2 regions of the Micromonospora sp. NPDC049107 genome follow, and region 1 is predicted to be linked to the other one. Evidence: riboswitches for the same ligand, from Rfam matches in the RefSeq annotation. Region 1 holds a riboswitch; the other holds the start of a gene.
What was found. A riboswitch is a leader RNA that binds a small molecule or an ion and turns the genes downstream of it on or off. The one in region 1 is predicted to bind S-adenosylmethionine.

Region 1 (3,402 bases):
GACCGCGGTCCGGTCGGTGCCGTCGAACGGCGCGATCGTGATGCTCATGTGGGCGAGCCTGGCAGGTGCAAAAGCGACAGGGCCAGCGAATTTTCGCTGGCCCTGTCGGACGTGGTCGGGAGGGACACTCGCACAACGCCTCCGGCGTTGGGTCGCAAGAACTTCAAAAGTCTTCGGCGAAATGCCCTCCCGCACGGAGCATCTTGCGCCGTCCGGTTCCTGCCGTCAAGTCCTGCGCGGCGGGTTTTCCACACTCACAGCGAAAATCCAGTCACCCGGTGGATTCAGCCGAGCAGGCCGGCGTCGCGGGCGGCACGCAGGGACGGCTTGATCTGGTGGGTCGGGCCGACCTGGGCGGCCACCGCGTCGATCGTCTTCAGTCCTTCGCCGGTGTTGAAGATGACCGTCTCCGCCGTGGGGTCGAGCCGGCCGGACTCGACCAGCTTGCGCAGCACCGCCGCGGTGACGCCGCCCGCCGTCTCGGCGAACACCCCGGTGGTACGGGCCAGGTCGCGGATGCCGGCGCGGATCTCGTCGTCGTCGGCGTACTCCATCCACCCGCCGGTGCGGCGCACCGCCTCCAGGGCGTAGAGGCCGGCGGCCGGGTCGCCGATGTTGAGCGACTTGGCGATGCCGGTGGGCTTGACCGGGATGATCGTGTCGGTGTCGGCGTGCAGGGCCGTCGCGATCGGGTTGCAGCCGGCCGACTGCGCCCCGAACACCTTCCAGCCGCCCGCCGGGGCCTCGACCAGGCCGATCTCGACCAGCTCGGAGAACGCCTTGTCAATCTTGGTGAGCAGTTCGCCGCTGGCCATCGGGATGACCACCTGGGCGGGGATCCGCCAGCCGAGCTGCTCGGCCACCTCGTACCCGAGGGTCTTGGAGCCTTCCGCGTAGTACGGCCGGACGTTCACGTTGACGAACGCCGTGTCCTCGAACTCGTCGGTCTCCACCAGCTCGCCGCAGAGCCGGTTGACGTCGTCGTACGAGCCGTCGATGGCGACCAGTTCGCCGCCGTACACAGCGGTGGTGATGACCTTGCCCTGCTCCAGGTCGCTGGGGATGAAGACGATCGAGGGCACGCCGGCGCGGGCGGCGTGCGCGGCCACCGAGTTGGCCAGGTTGCCGGTGGAGGCGCAGGCGAACCGGGTGAACCCGAGCGCCTTCGCGGCGGTCAGCGCCACCGAGACGACCCGGTCCTTGAACGAGTGGGTCGGGTTGGCGCTGTCGTCCTTGACCCAGAGCGGCGCGGTGATGCCCAGCTCGGCGGCGAGGTGCGGGGCCGCCACCAGCGGGGTCAGCCCCGGGTCGAGGGTGACCCGGGTGGCCGGGTCCTGCCCGGCGGGCAGCAGCGCGGCGTACCGCCAGATGTTGTTCGGGCCGGCCTCGATCTGCTCGCGGGTGACCGTGGCGAGGGCCGCGGTGTCGTAGTCGACTTCCAGCGGACCGAAACACTCGTAACAGGCGTGCTGGGCGGCGAGCGGGTAGCGGGCCGAACAGGCGCGGCAGACGAGGGCGCGGGCGGGGCTGGCGGAGGTGTCGATGCCGGAGGCGGCGAGCGTCGACGTCATGTCGAGAGTCCTCTCATCTTTCCCCGCATCGCACGGTGCGGCGGGGACGGAATTGGCACCTGCCCCGCGGGTCGCTCAGCGGTGAGCGCGCGGGGTGGTTGCCGGGGCGTCGTCGGGCCGTATCCCTCAGCCCCTCTGGATGAGGTATGCAGTTGTGCCGTCAAGTCTAGGCAACGTTGCCCGGCGCCTCCACCGGGCATCCCAGCCAGTGGGTCAGCGGGCCGCCACCGCCACCGGGTCGACTACCGCGACGGGATCGGTGACCGCCGTCGACCGGGGCGACGACGAGGGCCGGGTGCGGGTGCGCGCCGCGAGGTTCGCGGCGACCAGCGCGGCGATGGTGATCGCCGCGCCGACCAGTTCGACCCCCTCCGGCCGGTAGCCACGGGCGATCTGCACGACGAACGTGGTCACCGGGACGAGGTTCATGAACAGGGCGGCGTTGGCCGCGCCCAGCCGCTGCACGCCGGTGTTCCACGCCAGCACCGCGACGACGGCGGCGACGAGCACCGCGTACGCCAGTTGGGGGGTGACCGCCACCAGGTCGGCGGCGGCCGGCGCGTGCTGCCACCCGACGGCGTCGGCGCCGATGCTCGCGACCACCATGGCGGCCGTGCCGGCGAGCGCGGTCAGCGTGGTGAAGCGCAGCGGTGACCACGCGCCGAACCGGGTCGCGCCGTGGGTGTAGATGGCCCAGCCGAGCACCGCGCCGATCATCATGAGGCCGCCGAGACCGAACTGGCCGAGCCCGGCCAGGCTTCCGCGGGTGATCACCAGGCCGACGCCGAGGAGCGCCACCAGGGAGAGGGTCAGCAGGGCAGGCTTCGGCCGTACGCCGTCCCGGGCCCACCGGACCAGTTGGGTGATGATCGGGGTGGTCGCCACGAACAGGGAGATCTGCTGCGGGGCCGCGTGTTCGAGGGCCAGGTTGGTGAGCAGGTTGAAGCCGGCGAAGCCGACGACACCCAGCACCACCACCTCGACTCCCCGACCGCCGAGGCGCAGCGCGGCAGACCCCTCGCGGAGCAGCAGGATGCCGACCAGGATGACGGCGGCGAACAGATAGCGGGCGGTGGTCAGGTTGAGCGGGTCGACCCTCGCCAGCGCGGTGGCCAGGATCGGGAACATCGCACCCCAGGCGAGCGCGGCGAGCAGCGGGTAGGCGGCGGCGCGGGATCGCATCGTCAGCTCCAATGTTCGAGTATCTTCGAACCAACAACACCGACCTTAGGGTGTTGTTCGATCGTTGTCGAACAAGGGTTAGGCTGGTCACATGGAGCTGCACGAACCCGACCTGACCGCCGTACCGGTCACCGCCGTACTGGCCGCGCTCGCCGATGACGTGCGGTTGCAGATCGTCCGGGCGCTCGCCGAGGGCGGCGAGGCGGCCTGCGGCAGCTTCGACTTCGGCGTCTCGAAGGCGACCCGGAGCCACCATCTGAAGGTGCTGCGCGAGGCCGGCCTGACGCGTACCCGGGCCGCCGGCACGAGCCGCCTGGTCCGGCTGCGCCGCGACGAGGTGGACAAGCTCTACCCCGGCCTCCTGGACGCGGTCCTCACTCCCCGCCCTGCGGCCTGACCCGTCCACGCCCTTGACTGACCTGTCCACGCCCTTTGGCTGACCCGTCCGCGCACGCGTCGCCGGAGCCGACACGCCGAGGCTCCGGCGACGCGCGTTACGGGTCGGTCAGGCGTTGACCGGGCTGGGCTCGGCCATCGACGGCACCTCGGCACGCCGCTTGAAGAGCACCGAGTCGAGCGCCCACGGGCCCGCGCCGAGCGTCGCGACCAGCAGGAACGACCAGCAGAAGAGGGCTGCCAGCTCACCGCC
Region 2 (3,402 bases), on a different contig from region 1:
GGCCGGGCTGCTCAACCTCGTACCCCGGTATCTGCCCCGCTACGGCATGGCGCCGACGTGGGCTCGCGCGGTCCGGCCGCTGGTCCTGGTGTTCACCGGCGTGGCGTTCCTCATCACGATCATTTTCTCCGCCAGCGTCGACGCGCAGGGCGGCGCGTACGCCACCGGGGTTCTGGTGTTGATCACCTCGGCGGCGACGGCCGTGACGCTCGCGGCGCGGCGGCGGCGTCAGCGCGGTCGCGCGGTCGCGTTCGGGGTCATCACGGTGGCGTTCGTCTACACCACCGTGGCGAACGTGGCAGAGCGGCCCGACGGCGTGAAGATCGCCGCCTGCTTCATCGGCGCGATGATCCTGGTGTCGGCGCTGTCGCGGGTGTCGCGGGCGTTCGAGCTGCGGGTCGACCGCGTCCAGCTCGACGAGCTGGCGAGCGCGATGATCGACGAGCGCTCCGGACGTCGCATCCGCCTGGTCGCGCACGAGCCGGAGCGCCGCGACCTCGCGGAGTACCGCGACAAGCTGGCCCAGACCATGGCGGACAACGACTTCCCCGACGACAGCGACGTGATCTTCGTCGAGGTCCGGGTCACCGATCCGTCGGACTTCGAGACGGGGTTGCTGGTACGCGGCAGCGTGGCGCACGACCGTTTCCCGGTGCTCAGCCTGGCCAGCTCCTCGGTGCCCAACGCGCTGGCCGCGCTGCTGCTGGAGATCCGCGACCGCAGCACGCGCCGCCCCCACATCTACTTCGAGTGGACCGAGGGCGGCCCGGCCCGCAACGTGCTGCGTTACCTGGCGTTCGGGCAGGGCGAGATCGTCTCGGTCACCCGAGAGATCCTGCGCCGCCAGGAGCCGGACCGGACGCGCCGGCCCCACGTGCACGCCGGCTGACCGGCTCGCCGAGCGCGGGTCGCGGCCGGTGAGGGTGGTCATATCGGCTGGACGACCGACCGGTGGCTGCTGCTAGCCTCGGCGCAGGTCATGAGTGCCAGCGCGAAGCCCCGGCTCGCTGGCCGGCAACCCTCCTCCGCGGTGGGGTGCCCCGGGTGAAGACCAGGCACCGGCGGGACGTCGGTGCAAGCGTGGCCTGGCACCCAGGTCAGCACCAAGACCCGGGAGACCGCATGCACATCCTCAGCCCCACGCCACCGGCCGTCCGGCGTACGCCGGCCCTGACCCGGCGCCGCCACGTGGACCTGATGCGAATGCGCAGCGCGGCGTGTACCGCCGCCTAAAGCGCTGACCCCTCCCCACCCCGCCCCACCCTTCTTCGCGTCGATCATGAAGTTGTTGCCCGCCTGACCGGCGTGTCGCGGCAATAACTTCATGATCGACGGGATCGACGCATCCCTTTGGAGTTAGTTATGCGTATTTCTTCTCGTTTTGTTGCTGTTGGGGTTTCTTTGTTGACCGTTGGTTTGCTGGGTGCTTGCTCGGGTGGAGGTGACTCTTCGGGGAGTGGCGGCGGGAACCCGTACGGTCTGGCGCAGCCGGGTGTGCTGCGGGCCGGCACGCTGACCGACGCCCCGCCCAACGTGTACCTCAAGGACGGCAAGTTCACCGGCTTCGACAACGACCTGCTGACCGCCGTGGCCGGCAAGCTCGGCCTGAAGGTGGAGTTCGTCGGCACCGACTTCTCCGCGCTGCTCTCCCAGGTCAACAACCACAAGTTCGACGTCGGCAGCTCCTCGATCACCATCACGGAGGCGCGCAAGAAGACCGTCGACTTCGGCAACGGGTACGACTTCGGCTACTTCGGGCTGGACGTGCCGGCCGGCTCGCCGATCAAGGGATTCGACCAGCTCACCGGCGAGCGTGTCGTGGTGGTGCAGGGCACCGTCCAGGACGACTACGCCACCGGCAAGCAGCTCGACCCGGTCCGCGTGCCGGACTACAACGGCGCGATCAACCAGCTCAAGGCGGGCACGGCCGACGCCTGGATCGCACCGGCCGAGATCGGCGAGAAGTCCGCCGCCGACAGCAACGGCAAGATCACCGTGGCGGCCAAGCAGCTCAGCCCGGCGCCGACCGCGTACGCCGTCGCCAAGGGCAGCGACAAGCTGCGCGAGGCGCTGAACAAGGCCCTCGACGAGGTCATCGCCGACGGCACCTGGAGCCGGTTGCAGGCGCAGTACTACCCGGGCCGGCCGATCCCGGCGGACTTCAAGCCGGGCAGCGGCAAGGCGACAGCCCCGTCCGCGTCCGGGGTCGGCGCAACCGTCGGCGTCCGCGTCGGCCGCCTCCTGAGCGGCCGGCGGTGACGAGCGAGCAGGGCGGCAGGAGAGGCGAACGATGGATCCGTTGAGCACCCTCTGGGAAACGTTCTTCGACGTCGACGCGATGCGCGAGGCGTTGCCCGAGATGCTGACCGTCGGGCTGCCCAACACGCTGATCCTGGCGGTCTCCGCCGCCCTGCTCGGCACGGTGCTGGGTCTGCTGCTGGCCGTGGCCGGCATCTCCCGCAGTCGGTGGCTACGCTGGCCGGCGCGCGTCTACACGGACGTGTTCCGAGGGCTGCCGGCCGCGGCGACGATCCTGCTGATCGGCGTCGGGTTGGCGCCGCTGGGCATGCGGGTCTGGGGACCGGAACCGTACCCGCTGGGCATCCTCGCGCTGTCGCTGATCGCCGCCGCGTACATCGGGGAGATCTTCCGCTCCGGCATCCAGTCGGTGGAGGCCGCCCAACTTGAGGGCGCCCGGGCGCTCGGCTTCTCCTGGGCCGACGCGATGCGGCTGGTGATCATCCCGCAGGGCATCCGGCGGGTGCTGCCCGCCTGGGTCAACCAGCTCATCGCGCTGATCAAGGACTCCAGTCTGGTGTACTTCCTCGGCCTGGTGGCCAGCCAGCGCGAGCTGTTCCGGATCGGGCAGGACTACGCGGCCACCACCGGGAACGAATCCGCGCTGCTGCTGGCGGGCCTGTTCTACCTGGCGTTGACCGTCCCGCTGACCCACCTCGTCAACTGGATCGACCGGCGGCTGCGCCACGGCCGCCCGGCCACCGCGCCGGACGACGAGGACGACGACACGGCGCTGCCCGCCACGACGCAGGGAGACCGGCGATGACCACGACCTCGGTGAGCGTGCAGGCGCGCGACGTCCACCTGGCCTTCGGGCCGAACCGCGTGCTGCGCGGCGTCGACCTGACCGTGCCCCGCGGCGCGACGGCCTGCGTGATCGGACCGTCCGGTTCGGGCAAGTCCACCCTGCTGCGTACGCTCAACCGCCTCATCGAACCCGACCGCGGCGACGTGCTGCTGGACGGACGCAGCGTGCTGCGGGACGACCCGGACGCGCTACGCCAGCGGGTCGGCATGGTGTTCCAGCAGTTCAACCTCTTTCCGCACCTGAGCGTGCTGCGCAACGTCACGCTGGCGCTGCGCCGACTGCGCAAGCTCGGCCAG

Region 2: it holds a riboswitch for S-adenosylmethionine, as region 1 does, so the genes downstream of both, AB0B55_RS10605 (ABC transporter substrate-binding protein) here and thrC (threonine synthase) in region 1, are expected to answer to the same signal.

What each region holds. Positions count from the first base shown of each region.
Region 1 covers NZ_JBEZEC010000007.1:179,479-182,880, forward strand. Annotated here, with positions in the region: gene AB0B55_RS18725 (GNAT family N-acetyltransferase) at 1-48, opposite strand, end outside; gene thrC (threonine synthase) at 285-1,571, opposite strand; SAM riboswitch class I at 1,582-1,717, opposite strand; gene AB0B55_RS18735 (DMT family transporter) at 1,785-2,753, opposite strand; gene AB0B55_RS18740 (metalloregulator ArsR/SmtB family transcription factor) at 2,845-3,150, shown strand; gene AB0B55_RS18745 (DoxX family protein) at 3,259-3,402, opposite strand, start outside.
Region 2 covers NZ_JBEZEC010000003.1:513,419-516,820, reverse strand. Annotated here, with positions in the region: gene AB0B55_RS10610 (amino acid transporter) at 1-889, shown strand, start outside; SAM riboswitch class IV at 976-1,087, shown strand; gene AB0B55_RS10605 (ABC transporter substrate-binding protein) at 1,495-2,259, shown strand; gene AB0B55_RS10600 (amino acid ABC transporter permease) at 2,291-3,064, shown strand; gene AB0B55_RS10595 (amino acid ABC transporter ATP-binding protein) at 3,061-3,402, shown strand, end outside.